Regions from separate parts of the Kitasatospora sp. NPDC101447 genome, predicted to be linked through region 2. Evidence: riboswitches for the same ligand, from Rfam matches in the RefSeq annotation. Region 2 holds a riboswitch; the other holds the start of a gene.
The links. Region 2 has a riboswitch for cyclic di-AMP ahead of ACIRST_RS28555 (peptidoglycan DD-metalloendopeptidase family protein). Riboswitches for the same ligand answer to the same signal wherever they lie in the genome.
Positions count from the first base shown of each region.

Region 1: it holds a riboswitch for cyclic di-AMP, as region 2 does, so the genes downstream of both, ACIRST_RS30210 (M23 family metallopeptidase) here and ACIRST_RS28555 (peptidoglycan DD-metalloendopeptidase family protein) in region 2, are expected to answer to the same signal.

Region 1 covers NZ_JBIWNL010000027.1:84,814-92,151, reverse strand. Annotated here, with positions in the region: gene ACIRST_RS30220 (GNAT family N-acetyltransferase) at 1-291, opposite strand, end outside; gene ACIRST_RS30215 (hypothetical protein) at 334-1,209, shown strand; gene ACIRST_RS30210 (M23 family metallopeptidase) at 1,288-2,121, opposite strand; cyclic di-AMP (ydaO/yuaA leader) riboswitch at 2,134-2,292, opposite strand; gene ACIRST_RS30205 (YiaA/YiaB family inner membrane protein) at 2,490-2,780, shown strand; gene ACIRST_RS30200 (alpha/beta fold hydrolase) at 2,911-3,738, shown strand; gene ACIRST_RS30195 (TetR-like C-terminal domain-containing protein) at 3,879-4,445, shown strand; gene ACIRST_RS30190 (ATP-binding protein) at 4,860-6,071, shown strand; gene ACIRST_RS30185 (roadblock/LC7 domain-containing protein) at 6,129-6,542, shown strand; gene ACIRST_RS30180 (DUF742 domain-containing protein) at 6,539-6,886, shown strand; gene ACIRST_RS30175 (ATP/GTP-binding protein) at 6,864-7,338, shown strand, end outside.
Region 2 covers NZ_JBIWNL010000024.1:94,741-102,078, reverse strand. Annotated here, with positions in the region: gene ACIRST_RS28570 (HelD family protein) at 1-1,186, opposite strand, end outside; gene purB (adenylosuccinate lyase) at 1,296-2,735, shown strand; gene ACIRST_RS28560 (MFS transporter) at 2,775-4,313, opposite strand; cyclic di-AMP (ydaO/yuaA leader) riboswitch at 4,626-4,806, shown strand; gene ACIRST_RS28555 (peptidoglycan DD-metalloendopeptidase family protein) at 4,809-5,792, shown strand; gene ACIRST_RS28550 (DUF2470 domain-containing protein) at 6,084-6,803, opposite strand; gene ACIRST_RS28545 (RidA family protein) at 6,930-7,338, opposite strand, start outside.

The DNA of each region.
Region 1 (7,338 bases), on a different contig from region 2:
GTGTTCCCCGAGGGTGAGCGAGGCCTGGCCGATCGGGGTCGCGTCCCGCGGGTCCTCGGCGTCGGCGAGCCTGGTGACGGCGAGCCGGTAGGTGTCCCGCTGCTCGGCCATCGCCTCCTCCAGGTAGAGCTCGATCTGGTCGGCGCAGGTCTCGCGGTCGTGCGGCTCGAACGGCAGGTGCCGGGTGACCTCCGGGTCGCCGAACAGCGCGTGCAGGGCGTCCACGTCGCCGTCGGTGTGGTGGTACTCGCGGATGGCCAGCCGGGGGCCGGTGAGTCGTACGGGGACCATGGCTGCCGACCCTACCCGCCCCCGGCGGCTACCGTTCGGACTATGAACGACGAAGACCTGCGGCTCGCCCCGCGCACCAGGGCCGCCGACCTGCTCGCCTGGGCGGCCGAGCAGGGCCGCACGCCGGTGGCCGAGGGGCCGCTGCACGCGGTGCTGGCGCTGCTGGAGCTGGGCGAGAGCAGGATGCACGACGGCTGGCCCGAACTGACCTCCGACGCGGTGGAGCACCTGCTGTACGAGCGCCTCCACCTGTACGTCCAACCCGCGCCCGAGGAGGACCCGCTCGCGTACGGCGAGGCGGTCCGGCTGCTGATCGACCACCAGCGGGCGGCCCGGCGGCTCAACGCCAAGCGCCAGGAGCGGCTGCACGCCGAGGCCGAGTGGCAGGGCGAGGTCGCGGCCGGGCTGCTGCGCCGCGCCGACCTGGTGACCTGGCCCCGGCTGTACGCGCTGCTGCTGCACGCGCACGGGGTGGACGTCGCGGACGGGGCGGCGGTGCGGGACTGGCTGACCGGCTTCGCCGGGCTGGCGGAGGAGGAGCGGCTGGCCGCGTACGAGGCGCTGGTGCCCACCGGCTGGCTGGACGAGCCGGACGAGCAGGGCTGGGGACCGGGACGGGTGCTGTCGGTCGGCATGGCCACGGACGGCGCCCGGCGGCTGCTGGAGCAGGGCCTGATGCGGCGCAGCTACCGCAACCTGGCCGAGCTGACCGCGCTCGGGCGCCCGATGCCGGACGAACTGGCCGGGGACTTCGGGCACTTCGAGGACGCGGCGGTCGACGCGGCGCTCGACCTGTTCGGGGAGTGGACGGTGCCCGGGCTGCCGCGGCTGCTGGTGGCGGAGTTCCCGGAGCTGGCGCCGGAGCCGGGCCAGGAGGAGATCGACGCCTACCTGGCGCAGCTGCCCGCCGAGGAGTAGCCGCCGTGGCACCCGGAAGCCCCCGGCCGCGTGCGGCCGGGGGCTTCCGGGAGGCCGCTACGGGCCTCCGGGTGTCCGTTACGGGTTGAGGCCGTGCTGCTGGAGCCAGGGCTCCGGGTCGACCGGGGCGCCGCCGCCGGGGCGGACCTCCAGGTGCAGGTGCGGGCCGGTGACGTTGCCGGTCGCGCCGACCTTGCCGATCTGCTGGCCGGAGGTGACCTTGCCGGAGCCCGCGATGATCGAGGAGAGGTGGCAGTACCAGATCTCGGTGCCGTCGGGCAGGGTCTCGACGATCCGGTAGCCGTAGGAGCCGGACCAGCCGGCCGAGGTGATGGTGCCCTGGCCGAGCGCGTAGACCGGGGTGCCGGTGTCGGCGGCGAAGTCCAGGCCGGTGTGCAGGTTGGCCCAGTAGCGGGCGCTCTGGCCGTAGTGGGCGGAGAGCCGGTAGTCCTTCACCGGGAGGGTGAGGGCGGCGGCCCGCTTGGCCTCCGCCTCCTCGGCGGCGCGCTTGGCCTCGGCCTCCTTGGCGGCGGCCTTGGCCTCGGCCTCCTGCGCGGCCTGCACGCGGGCGGTCTCCTCGGCGGCGGTGCGCTGGCTGTCGGCCTGCTGCTGGATGCGGGCGGCGAGCGCGAGGCCGGGGTCGGCGGAGAGGGCGACCGGCGTCTCGTCCGGGGCCTCGACGGCGGGTGCGGCGGCCGGGGTGGCCGAGGCGAAGCCGGTGGCGCCCAGGGTGGCGGCGACGGCGGTGACGCCGAGCAGCGGGGAGGTGCCGCGGACCTGACGCGGCATCCGGTGCCGGTTGGTCTCGGCCTCCGGGCCGAGGGCCTCGGGGCCGTCCGCACCGGGGTGGTCGAGGAGCTGGGTACCGGCTGCGGGGCCGGCCGGGTGTGCCGGAGTGTGCGTCGACGCCACGGAGGCGCGCTCCTTTCCTTCCTTCGCGCCTACCGGGTTAGCTGACGGGTTCGGAGCAGGAAGGTCTCCTACGGCCGGGCCGGGGCCCCGCCGATTCACCCCAAGGAACGTGGTTCCCCGGCTCCCTGACCTGCCCGGAGGCCGGCCGGCGGGATTAGGCGACGGCGCACGGTGCCGTCTGGGTACGGCGTTGACAACCGCGCTGCGTTATCAAACGTTAATCCTAGGACGCTCTGATTCCAAGCCATCCGTCCGGGACGGCCGTGGAACGAGTGATAGGACGTCAACGAACGACCCTTCGACACGAGCACTTCATCTGAGTACTCCTACTCATGTGCGGCCCGGCCGGACGGCCGCATCCTGACGCCATGAGCGCACCGATGCAGAACCGCACGACGGCCGCCTACTACATCCAGGCCATCCTCTCCTTCGCCCTGTCGGGCACGGCCCTCGCCGTCGGGATCGCCTACCTGCCGGTCGGCGGGTGGACCCGGGCGTTCCTCGGGATCGGCCTCCTCTACACCGTCAGCTCCGCGTTCACCCTGGCGAAGGTGGTCCGGGACCGGCAGGAGACGAACGAGATCGTCAGCCGGGTCGACCAGGCCCGGCTGGAGAAGCTGCTCAGCGAGCACGACCCGTTCAAGGTCGAGGGGGTCTGAGGCGGGCCGCCCGACACCCCCCTCTCCCTCCGCCGCGGTCGAGCACTTGACGGCTAAGGCTATTAGCCTTAGCTTTATGGCTATCGGCAGCACCGCCGATGCCCGCAGCGGAGGACCGAGGAGGCCCACCATGAACGCCACCATCACCCCGGACACCCAGTACCTGACCCTCCCCGGCGGGCGGATCGCCTTCGACGACACCCGGCAGGGCGACGGCACCCCCGTCGTCCTGCTGCCCGGCATGCTCGACAGCCGCGCCGCGTACCGGCACCTCCGCCCGCTGCTCGTCGCCGCCGGCCACCGGGTCGTCACCATGGACCTGCGCGGCTTCGGCGAGTCGTCCATCGCCTGGGACGACTACGGCCCCGCCGCCATCGCCGACGACGTCCTCGCCCTGCTCGACCACCTCGGCATCGAGCGCGCCGTCCTCGCCGGGAACTCCTACACCGGCGCGACGGTCGTCAAGGTCGCCGGGGACGCGCCGGAGCGGGTCGCCGGGATCGTCCTGATCGACGCCTTCGTCGAGAACCCGCAGCCCGGCGCCCTGATGCGCGGCGTCCTCGGCCTGATGGGCGCGGCGCTCGTCCACTGGCCCGCCTTCTGGGGCTTCTACCTGCGCCGGATGGCCTTCCCCGGCGCCAAGCCCGCCGACTTCGACGCCTACGTGGACGGGCTGGTCGCCGCGCTGCGCACCCCGGGCCGCAAGACCGCCACCCGCGGGTACGTCACCGGGAACTCCTCGCCGGTCGGCTGGACGGCCGCCGTGCGGTGCCCGGCGCTGGTGGTCATGGGCAGCAAGGACCCCGACTTCCCGAAGCCGGAGCTCGTCGCCGACCGGCAGGTCGCGGCACTGGGCGCGCGGAAGGCGATGATCGAAGGGTCCGGGCACTACCCGATGGCCGACGACCCGCAGGCCACCGCGGACGCCCTGCTGCCCTTCCTCGCCGAACTCGCCTGACCGCCCGACCGCCGGTCCACCCGGCCCGCCACGGCCCGCCACGGCCCGCCACCGGCCCACCACCGGCCGGCCACCAGGCCGACCACGGCGGGACCACCGCCCGACCACCGCCGACTCCCGCACGAGAGAAGCCCGAAACCATGCCCCGCATAGGACTGACCCCCGACCAGGTCGTCGACCACGCCATCGCCCTCCTGGACGAACAGGGCACCGAAGCCCTCACCCTCGCCGCGGTCGCCGCCCGGGCCGGCGTCGCCACCCCCTCGCTGTACAAGCACGTCAGCGGTGGCCTCGCCGAACTGCGGCGGCTGATCGCCGTCCGGGTCACCGGGGAACTGGCCGACTGCCTCGCCGCCGCCGCGGTCGGCCGCAGCGGGGACGACGCCGTCGCGGCCGTCCTGCGCGCCTACCACGCGTACGCCACCGAGCACCCGCACCGCTACAACGCCCTCCCCCAGGCCCCGCAGCCCGACGACGACCTCGCCGAGGCGGCCGCGCGACTCGTCGGCGTGATCATCGCCGTCCTGCGGGAGTACGGGCTCGACGGCTCCGAGGCGATCCACGCCGCCCGGACCGTCCGCTCCCTGGCCCACGGCTTCGCCTCGCTCAGCACCGCCGGTGCCTTCCGGCTCGCCGAGGACCTCACCACCACCCAGGACCGCCTCATCGCCACCCTCACCACCGGCCTCCGCGCCTGGCCCGCCTGACGGGCCGCCCACGCACCCGGCGAACCGGCGGACACGGGGGCGTCGAGCCGGCCGACCCCCGCGGCGCCCCGACGGAGGACGGGTGGACGCCGAGAGAAAACGCCGGGGGAAACGTCGGAGGAAACGCCGGAGGGAGGCGTCGAGGGAAGACGCCGCCGGCCCCGAGGATCCGCTTTCGCGACACCCTGCACACAGGCCCCACACATCCCAGGGCGCGAACCGGCCATCGGGCGGGTTCGGGACGGGTGGCGGCCGACCCGACAGAGCCGCCCCGAGGGCTTGCCCCAGAGGGCGATCGGGGACGAACGAGTCCGGAATGCGGGCGGATTGACTTGATTTTGACGAGATCCGGTCACTTGGCGAGATCCGTTCACACCTTCGTAGGATCATCACCCTAGAATTCGCCGCGTGACGATGACTCAGTGGTCAGTAACGGCAACCGGCGTGCTCGCCGTCCTCGCCCTCGTGGCCGCCGCGCGCTACCACGCCGTGTCCGTCACCCAGCGCGGCCGCGCCGACCGGCTGCAGCACGAACTCGCCCGGCTCCAGGAACAGCTCACCGCCGAACTCTCCCGCCGGGGCGTGGACCTGGCCGCCGTCCAGCACGAGCAGGAACTCACCGCCTCCACCCAGCGCGCCTTCCTCAGCGTGGCCCGCCGGATCCTGGTGATGGCCCACGACCAGCAGGCGCTGCTGGACGAGATGGAACGCACCCACGACGACCCGGCGCTGCTGGAGGGCCTGCTCAAGGCCGACCATGCGGCCGCCCAACAGGCCAGGCTGGCCCAGACCCTGGCCGTGCTGTGCGGCGCCCGGGCCGGCCGGCACTGGCCGGAGCCGGTCACCCTGGAGGACGTCGTCCGCGGCGCCCAGTCGCGCATCCTGCCGTTCCAGCGGGTGGTGGTCCGCAGCCGGATCGAGACCGCGGTGGTCGGCGCCGCGGCCGAGGCGCTGATCCACGCGATCGCCGAGCTGCTGGACAACGCCACCCGCTACTCCCCGCCCAGCACCCAGGTGTTCGTCACCCTGATGCCGGTGCACAACGGCGCCGTCATCGAGATCGACGACGGCGGCGTCGGCATGCCCGAGCAGGCCGTCGCCAAGGCCGCCGCCGCGCTCGCCGGCGGCAGCACCCTGGAGGTCTCCCGCCTCGGCGAGGTCCCGCAGCTGGGCCTGGCCGCGGTCGGCCGGCTCGCCGAGCAGTACGGCTTCCGGGTCACCCTCAGCTCGGCGCCCTCCCCGTACGGCGGTGTCCGCGTCGTCATCCTGCTGCCGAACGCGCTGCTCACCGAGCCGCTGCCGCCCACCGTCCCCGGCTTCGGGCCGGGCGACCCGGCGTTCAGCCCCGGCCCCGGGCCGGCCTCCCCGGCCGACCACCCCCTGCTGGAGACCCCGCCACCCGGCCGGGCCCCGGTCGGCGGCGACACCCCACCGCCGCTGCCCCGCCGCAGCCACCGGCGCGACCGCGCCAGCCGGCCCGCCCAGCACGCCGCTCCCCCGCCGCCCGCCCCGCCGTACCGCTCGGCCCGGGACGCGCAGACGTTCATGGCGATGTTCCAGGCCGGGACCGCCAGCGGCCGGTCGGCCGCCCGGGGCCAGGGCCGGAACGCACCCGGCCCCTCCTGACCACTCCCGCACGCTTCCCCCGACTCCCCCCGACTCCCCAGCGCTCCGGAGAACTCCATGACCACCACGCCTGATCTCGGTTGGCTGCTCGCCGACATCATCAATGTCCCGCAGGTCCAGCACGCCGTCGTCGTCTCCAACGACGGCCTGGAGATCGGCCGCAGCGCGGGCATCGCGCGCGAGGACGCCGAACGGCTCGCCGCCGCCTGCTCCGGCCTGCAGTCCCTGGCCCGCGGCGTCGCGACGGGCTTCGGCGGACCGGGCAGCGCCACCCGCCAGATCATCATCGAGTACGGCGGCGGCTACCTCTTCATCGTCGCCGCCGGGGCCGGTGCGCACCTGGCCGTGGTGACCAGCGAGGCGGTGGACGCCGGCCTGGTCGCCTACCAGATGCAGGTCCTGGTCGAGCGGATCGGAGCCCACCTCACCAGCCCGCCGCGCGTCGACCACGCGGCGGGGGGCCACCGGTGAGCGGGCCGGTCCGGCCGTACGTCATCACCGGTGGACGCAGCCGCTCCACCCGCCCCGAGCTGGCCCTGGAGAGCCTGGTCAGCGCGTTACCCGAGCCCCCGGAACTGCCCGAGCACGTGCTGCTGAACCGTGAGCACCGGCGCATCCTCGGGCTCTGCCACAGCCTGCTGTCCATCGCCGAGGTGGCGGCCCACCTGGGGCTGCCGCTCGGCGTCGTCAAGGTACTGGTCGGGGACCTGTGGGACCTCGGCGCCGTGCAGGTGCTCCCACCCGTCCCGCAGGCCGAACGCCTGCCCACAACCCTTCTGGAAGAGGTGCTCGTTGGCCTCCGCCAACTCCGCTGAAGCCGCCCCCGGGGCCGCCGGGTCCGCCGACGGGCCGCAGTACCTGCCGTCCTCGGTGCAGGGCGCGGTCAAGATCCTCGTCACCGGCCCGTTCGGGGTCGGCAAGACCACCCTGGTCGGCTCGCTGAGCGAGATCACCCCGCTGCGCACCGAGGAGACCATGACCGCCGCCAGCAGCGGCGTCGACGACCTCACCGGGCGCGGCGGCAAGACGACCACCACGGTCGCGCTGGACTTCGGCCGGATCACGCTCAACCCCCGGCTCGCGCTGTACCTGTTCGGCACCCCCGGGCAGCAGCGGTTCTGGCCGCTCTGGGACGACCTGTCGCGCGGCGCGCTCGGCGCCATCGCGATGGTCGACCTGCGCCGGCCGGACGAGAGCTTCGACGTCCTCGGCCGGCTGGAGGAGCAGCGCATCCCGTTCGCGGTGGCGGTCAACACCTTCCCGGACA
Region 2 (7,338 bases):
CGAGGGCGGCGCGGACGTCCGCCCGGGCCCACAGCTCGCGCGGGGCGTAGTGGGCCTCCTCCGCGTCGTACGGGCGGCCGAGGGAGAGCGCCTGGGCGATGGCGAGGGCGTCGAGCAGGGTGCGCAGGTAGAAGGCGCGGGCCCGGTTGTGCGGCACGCGCAGGCCGCGGGCGGCGTCCCGGGCCTGGGCGCAGGCCCGGGCGGAGACGGTCAGTCCCTCACCGAGGTCGAGGCCCTCGGCGGGCGCCGACTGGTGCGCCGCGAGGGCGCGGCGGAGGACCCCGGCCATCCAGGGGCCGCCCTTGGCGACCGCCGTGGCGGGGGCGTCGGTGCCGGCGGCGGTGACACCGGGGTAGAGCTCGCCGACGGTGCGCAGCACCACCTCGGTCTCGCCGAGGGCGGGCAGCACCTCGTCGATGTACCGCAGGAACCCGGGGTTGGGGCCGATCAGCAGGACGCCGCGGCGCTCCAGCGCGGCGCGGTGGGTGAACAGCAGGTAGGCGGCGCGGTGCAGGGCGGCGAGGGTCTTGCCGGTGCCGGGGCCGCCCTGCACGACCAGGGCGCCGCGCAGCGGGGAGCGGATCACCCGGTCCTGCTCGGCCTGGATGGTGGCGACGGCGCTGCCCATCCGGCCGGTGCGTTCCCGGTCGAGGGCGGCGAGCAGGGCGGCCTCGCCGACCAGACCGCGGCGGCCGGAGTCGTCGAGCCCGGCGAGGTCGAGCGCCTCGTCGTCCAGACCGGTGAGGGTACGGCCGCGGGTGTGCAGGTGGCGGCGGCGGACGACGGTGCCGGGGTCGGCGGGGGTCGCGGTGTAGAACGGGCGGGCGGCCGGGGTGCGCCAGTCGAGCAGCAGCGGTTCGTACGCGTCGTCGGTCAGGCCGGTGCGGCCGATGTAGCGGATGGTGCCGTCGCGCTCGTCGAGGCGGCCGAAGCAGAGCCCGCGTTCGACGGCGTCGAGCCGGGCGGCGTGGCGGGTGGCCTCGCGGGCGCGGACCTCGCGCTCCAGCCGGGCCTGGTGGGTGCCGCCGGGGGCGGCTGCGTCGTGGGCCCCGGCGGCGGTGCGGCGGGCGCGTTCGCGGACGGTGTCCAGCCGGTCGTAGAGCCGGGTGAGACGGTGCTGTTCGGTGCGCAGGGCCTCGGCGAGGACACCGCTGGAGTCTCGGGCGGTCGGTGGAAGTCCGTTCATCGATGTGGTATCCTTGCGGTGAGAAGGTTGTGGTGCGTCACCTGAAGGGTGCTCAATTGACCCAGCCTACCCCATCCGCCGACGTCCGGCGTGACCTCGGCTGTTACTCTTGCGAAGCGTGAGCGCGAAGCCCCAGATCCCCAATGTCCTGGCCTCCCGGTACGCCTCGGCGACCCTGGCCCAGCTGTGGTCCCCCGAGCACAAGGTGGTCCTTGAGCGCCACCTGTGGCTGGCCGTCCTGAAGGCCCAGCAGGACCTCGGTGTCGAGGTGCCGGCGAACGCCGTCGCCGACTACGAGCGGGTGATCGACCAGGTCGACCTCGGCTCGATCGCCGCCCGTGAGCGGATCACCCGCCACGACGTGAAGGCCCGGATCGAGGAGTTCAGCGAGCTCGCCGGCCACGAGCAGATCCACAAGGGCATGACCTCGCGGGATCTGACCGAGAACGTCGAGCAGCTGCAGATCCGCCAGTCGCTGGAGCACGTGCGCGACCGCACGGTGGCCGTGCTGGTCCGCCTGGCCAAGCTGGCCGCCCAGCACTCCGAGCTGGTCATGGCCGGCCGCTCGCACAACGTGGCCGCGCAGGCCACCACCCTGGGCAAGCGCTTCGCGTCGATCACCGACGAGCTGCTGGTCGCCTTCCGCCGTCTGGAGGAGCTGATCGCCCGCTACCCGCTGCGCGGGATCAAGGGCCCGGTCGGCACCGCCCAGGACATGCTGGACCTGCTCGGCGGGGACACCGAGAAGCTCGCCGAGCTGGAGCGCCGGGTCGCCGGGCACCTCGGCTTCGACAACGTGCTGACCAGCGTCGGCCAGGTCTACCCGCGCTCGCTGGACTTCGAGGTGCTCACCGCCCTCGTCCAGCTGTCCGCCGCGCCGTCCAGCCTGGCCAAGACCATCCGCCTGATGGCCGGCCACGAGCTCGTCACGGAGGGCTTCAAGGAGGGCCAGGTCGGCTCCTCGGCGATGCCGCACAAGATGAACACCCGCTCCTGCGAGCGCGTCAACGGCCTGGCCGTCATCCTGCGCGGCTACGCCTCGATGACCGGCGAGCTGGCCGGCGACCAGTGGAACGAGGGCGACGTCTCCTGCTCGGTGGTGCGCCGGGTCGCGCTGCCGGACGCCTTCTTCGCCTTCGACGGCCTGCTGGAGACCTTCCTGACCGTTCTCGACGAGTTCGGCGCCTTCCCCGCCGTGATCGAGACCGAGCTGGACCGCTACCTGCCGTTCCTCGCCACCACCAAGGTGCTGATGGGCGCGGTGCGCGCGGGCGTCGGCCGGGAGACCGGGCACGAGGTCATCAAGGAGCACGCCGTCGCCTCGGCACTGGCGATGCGCGCGGGCGCCCGGGAGAACGAGCTGCTGGACCGCCTGGCCGCCGACGAGCGGATCCCGCTGGACCGCGCCGCGCTGGACGCGCTGCTGGCCGACAAGCTCTCCTTCACCGGTGCGGCCGGCGCCCAGGTCGCCGAGGTGGTCCGCCTGGTGGAGGCCGTCGCGGCCGCCTACCCGGAGGCCGCCAAGTACGCGCCGGGTGACATCCTCTGAGGTCGATGTCCCGTGACGTCCCGGTGAGGTGACGTCGCGTCAGCTCTCGGGCGTGGGCCCCGCCGCCGGACCGGTGGCGGGGCCCTCGCGCGTGTGGACGTGGCCCGGGTCGAAGGGCGGGGTGGTGGTGCCGCAGGGCCAGTCGCAGTTCGGCTCGGCGACCGGCTTCTCCTCGGGCGCCAGCACGTTGCCCCGGATGGTGGCGAAGGCGATCATCCCGCCGGTGGCCAGCAGGCCCGCGCAGATCAGCATCGCCGTGTGGAAGGCGGAGTCGACCTCGGAGGGCACCTGGTAGGCGTTGCCGCTCAGCCCGGCCAGGGCCGGCAGGGCGGCCACCGCGAGCAGGCCGGCCGCGCGGGCGGCGGCGTTGTTGACCCCGCTGGCGATGCCCGCGTGCCGGACCTCGACGGCGGCCAGCACCGTCGCCGTCAGCGGCGCCACCAGCAGGGTCATCCCGCAGCCCATCACCGTGACGGCGGGCAGCACGTCCGTCCAGTACGACGAGTCGGAGCCGATGCGGAGCATCAGCAGCACCCCGGCGGCGCAGATCAGGGGGCCGACGGTGAGCGGGATCCGCGGGCCGATCCGCTTGCCGAGCCGGCCGGCGCGCGCCGACAGCAGCAGCATCAGGATGGTGATCGGCACCAGCGCGAAGCCCGAGACCAGCGGTGAGAACCCGGCGACGATCTGCAGCTGCACCACCAGCAGGAAGAACACGCCGCTGAACGCCGCGTACACGCAGAGGGTCACCAGGTTCACGGCGGTGAACAGCCGGGAGGAGAAGAGGCCGAGCGGCAGCATCGGTTCGGGCGCGCGGCGCTCGACGGTGACGAAGGCGACGCCGAGCACCACGCCGATCACGCCGCTGACCCAGACCGCGGGGGACAGGCCCTCGCCGGCCGCGGTCAGCGCGTAGGTGATCGCGCCGAGCGCGAGCGCGGCGAGCGCCGCGCCCAGCACGTCGAAGCGGCCGGTGGCGCTCTCGTCCCGGCTCTCCGGTACGGACCGGGTGGTGACCGCGATGACGGCGGCCGCGAGCGGCAGGTTCAGCAGGAAGATCCAGCGCCAGCCGGGGCCGTCCACCAGCCAGCCGCCGAGGAAGGGGCCGACCGCGGCCGACACCCCGCCGAGGCCGGACCACAGGCCGACCGCCGCCGAGCGGTCGTCAGGGTGGAAGACGGCCTGGAGCATGGCGAGCGAGCCGGGCGTGAGCAGCGCCCCGCCGATGCCCTGGACGGCGCGGGCGGCGATCAGCACCTGGATGTTCGGCGCGGCGGCGCACGCCGCGGAGGCGACGGCGAACCAGACCACGCCGATCAGGAAGACCCGGCGTCTGCCGTACCGGTCGCCGAGCGCGCCGCCGAGCAGGATCAGGCCCGCCAGGGTGAGCAGATAGGCGTTCAGCGTCCATTGCAGGGATGCCAGGGAGGCGCCCAGGTCGGCGCCGATGCGGGGCAGGGCGACGTTCACCACGGTGCCGTCGAGCATCGCCATGCTGGATCCGAGCACCGTTGCCAGGAGTACCCAGCGACCCTGCGCGGTGCCCAGGCGCAGGGTGCCTGCTTCGGAGGTGGCCACGGCCCGATCCTGGCCCTGTGGGGCGTACGTGACAAGGCTCACCGGTGGGTGTGTTGGAGGCTGTCGGTGCGTGAGCGGACGACTGCGCAGCGCCGTCGTCGTCGGCGCAGGGTCGTGGATCAGTGGCACGGGGTGAATGGATTGTGTACAGACCGTGCCGCGGATCATTCGGAGGGTGACCGGATCCCCGGGGGTCGTTGCGGATTCAAGAGATCGACATTGCTTCACCCGAACGGATGGGTTTTAGTTCAGCGACCGCCCGGCCAGCCCGGACGGATCCACCGGGTGGAACGCCGAGTCCTGCCGCTGCCCGGGTGGTTCGAACTGAACTCTGTACGGCAGGAGCGGGGGACCCACAGGTAAGTCGCCGGACCGGAGTTCGCGCCTCAGGGCGCGGGCGTCCAGGGCCGGCTTGGGGTGAAGCCGCGCATGCGGCCGGGCAACTCCAGCCCGAACCCGACAGCTCACCTCGCAGGCGTCGGAGAGGAAACTTCCATGCCTGCTCAGGCTCGTCGTATCGCCCTGCCCCGCGCCGCCCGCATCGGCATCGCCACCGCCGTCACCGGCGCCTCCTTCGCCCTCCCGCTCGTGACCGCGATCAGCGCCCAGGCCCACACCGCCCCGGCTGCCCCGGTCGCGCAGGCCGCCCCCGCCGCTGCTGCCGCCCCCGCCCCCGCCGCCGACGCCAAGCCGGCCGCGCAGGCCGCTCCGGCCGCCGCGCACGAGAGCTACCGCGTCGTCAGCGGTGACACCCTGTCCAAGATCGCCGACGTCAAGAACGTCGACGGCGGCTGGCACGCGCTGTACGAGCAGAACCGCTCGGTCGTCGGCGCCAACCCGAACCTGATCTTCCCGGGCCAGCAGCTCACCATCGCCGGCCACGCCGTCGCGCCGTCCGCCGACGCCGCCCCGGCGAAGCCGGCCGCCCCGGCCAAGCCCGCCACGCCGGCCAAGCCGCAGGTCAAGGTCCAGGTCAAGACCGAGGCCGCGAAGCCGGCCGCCCCGGTGCAGACCCAGGTTCAGACCGCCGCTCCGGCCCCGGCCGTGACCGCCGCTCCGGTCGCCGCCACCGCCGGTTACGTCGCGCCGCTGGCCAACCCGGTCCTGGGCGAGGCCTACGGTGTCGCCGGCTCGATGTGGGCCTCCGGCCACCACACCGGCCAGGACTTCGTCTGCTCCACCGGTACCCCGCTGCGCGCCGTCGCCAACGGTGTCGTGGTCAAGGCCGGCAACGGCGGCGCCTACGGCAACGAGGTCGAGATCAAGCTCGCCGACGGCAAGTACGCGCAGTACGCGCACCTCTCGTCGATCGGCGTGAAGATCGGTCAGACCGTCACCGCCGGCCAGCAGCTCGGCCTCTCCGGCGCCACCGGCAACGTGACCGGCCCGCACCTGCACTTCGAGATCCGCACCACCCCGGAGTACGGCTCGGACATCAACCCGGTCACCTACCTGCGCGCGCACGGCGTCGCGCTCTGACCCTTCCGGGGTTTCAGGAACCACCGCTGCTGCGGAGCGAATCGATCCTCCGGGATGGTCATGTCGGGTGACCGCTCGACCGGGTGATCGCCGCACAGTGGACATGGGCGCGGGACACGCCCAGGCCGGCCCGGCTCGCGGGACACACCTCCCTCGCGAGCCGGGCCGGCCGGTGCCTTTTCCGGGGCCGGTACGGCACGGGGGTTCGCTCCGGGGTGGTCGGTTCGGCCGGACGGTGGGTCAATCCGTTCGCACGGTCTGCCTGCTGAACGCGCTGAAGGGGATCGGGAGTCAGCCGCGGTGGGCGGGCTGGCCGTACCGGGCGGCGGTCAGCAGGTCGTGCATCCGGTGGCCGAAGTCCTCGACGTCGCGGGCCGGTTCGGGGAAGACCAGGCGGACGTCGCGGTGCCCGTCGGGGTGGTCCAGGCGCAGCACCAGGCCGTGGCGGTCCAGGGCGAGCGGGCGGACGTCCGGGTTCCGGGCGAGCAGCGCCGGGTCGAGCAGGCGGGTGAGGACGTCGAGCGCGTCGGCGTGGTCGTCGGCGAAGTGGGTGAGCATCGCGGCCTCGTGGCGGGCCATCGGGTCGGGGGTGGCGTGGGCGAGGTCGGCGGCGGTGACCGCGCCGGTGCCGTACGGGGTGGCGAGGACGGCGTGGGCGACGTCCACGCGCAGGTGGACGCTGAGGCCGTCGTCGGCGAGGTGGGCCAGCCGGAGCCGGCCGGCCAGGGTGAGGCGGGCGCGGACGCGGTCGCGGACGGCGACGGGGGAGACGTCGGTGACGTCGAGGACGACGGCGAGGCCGTCGGTGGCCCGGGCGGCGGCTGCGGTGAGCGGGGCGTCCAGTGGGGCGCGCAGTCGCAGGCGGGAGCCGTGGACGGAGACCGGGGTGTCCAGGTCGTGGTGCTCGCCCAGTGCACGGACGGCGAGCGAGGAGGTCGTGCCGAGCAGGCTCAGGATCCGTTCGGCGGTGGTGGGCTCGGGGACCTCGGTGTCGCCGGGGGGCAGGCTCATGGACGGACCTCCAGTTGGTTAGGTGAGCCTAACCTAATGTTGCTGTCCGGGTGTGGCAAGCGCGCAGGGCCCGGACGCGCGGGAGGCGTCCGGGCCCTGCGGTGGGTGCGGTCGGGGACGGGAGCGTCAGACGACGACGGCCTGGGCGTCGATCTCCACCAGCATCGGCTCCTGCGGGAGCTCGACGAAGACGGTGGTGCGGCAGGGCTTCACCCCGCCGGGCTTGACGTTCTCCTCGATGAACTCGGCGTAGACCTCGTTCATCAGCGGGAAGTCGGCGCGCTTGGTGAGGTAGACGCGGAACATCACCACGTCCTCGATGGTCGCGCCGCCGGCCTCGACGACGGCCTTGACGTTCTCCAGGGTGCGCCGGGTCTGCGCCTTCACGTCACCGTGGTGGAGGTACTCGCCGGTCGCCGGGTCCTGCGGGCCCTGGCCGGAGACCTGCAGGATCGGACCCTTGCGGACGCCCTGGGAGAACGTCCAGGCCGGGGCGGGGGCGCCGTCGGTGCGGATCTCGACCTTCTCGGCGGGC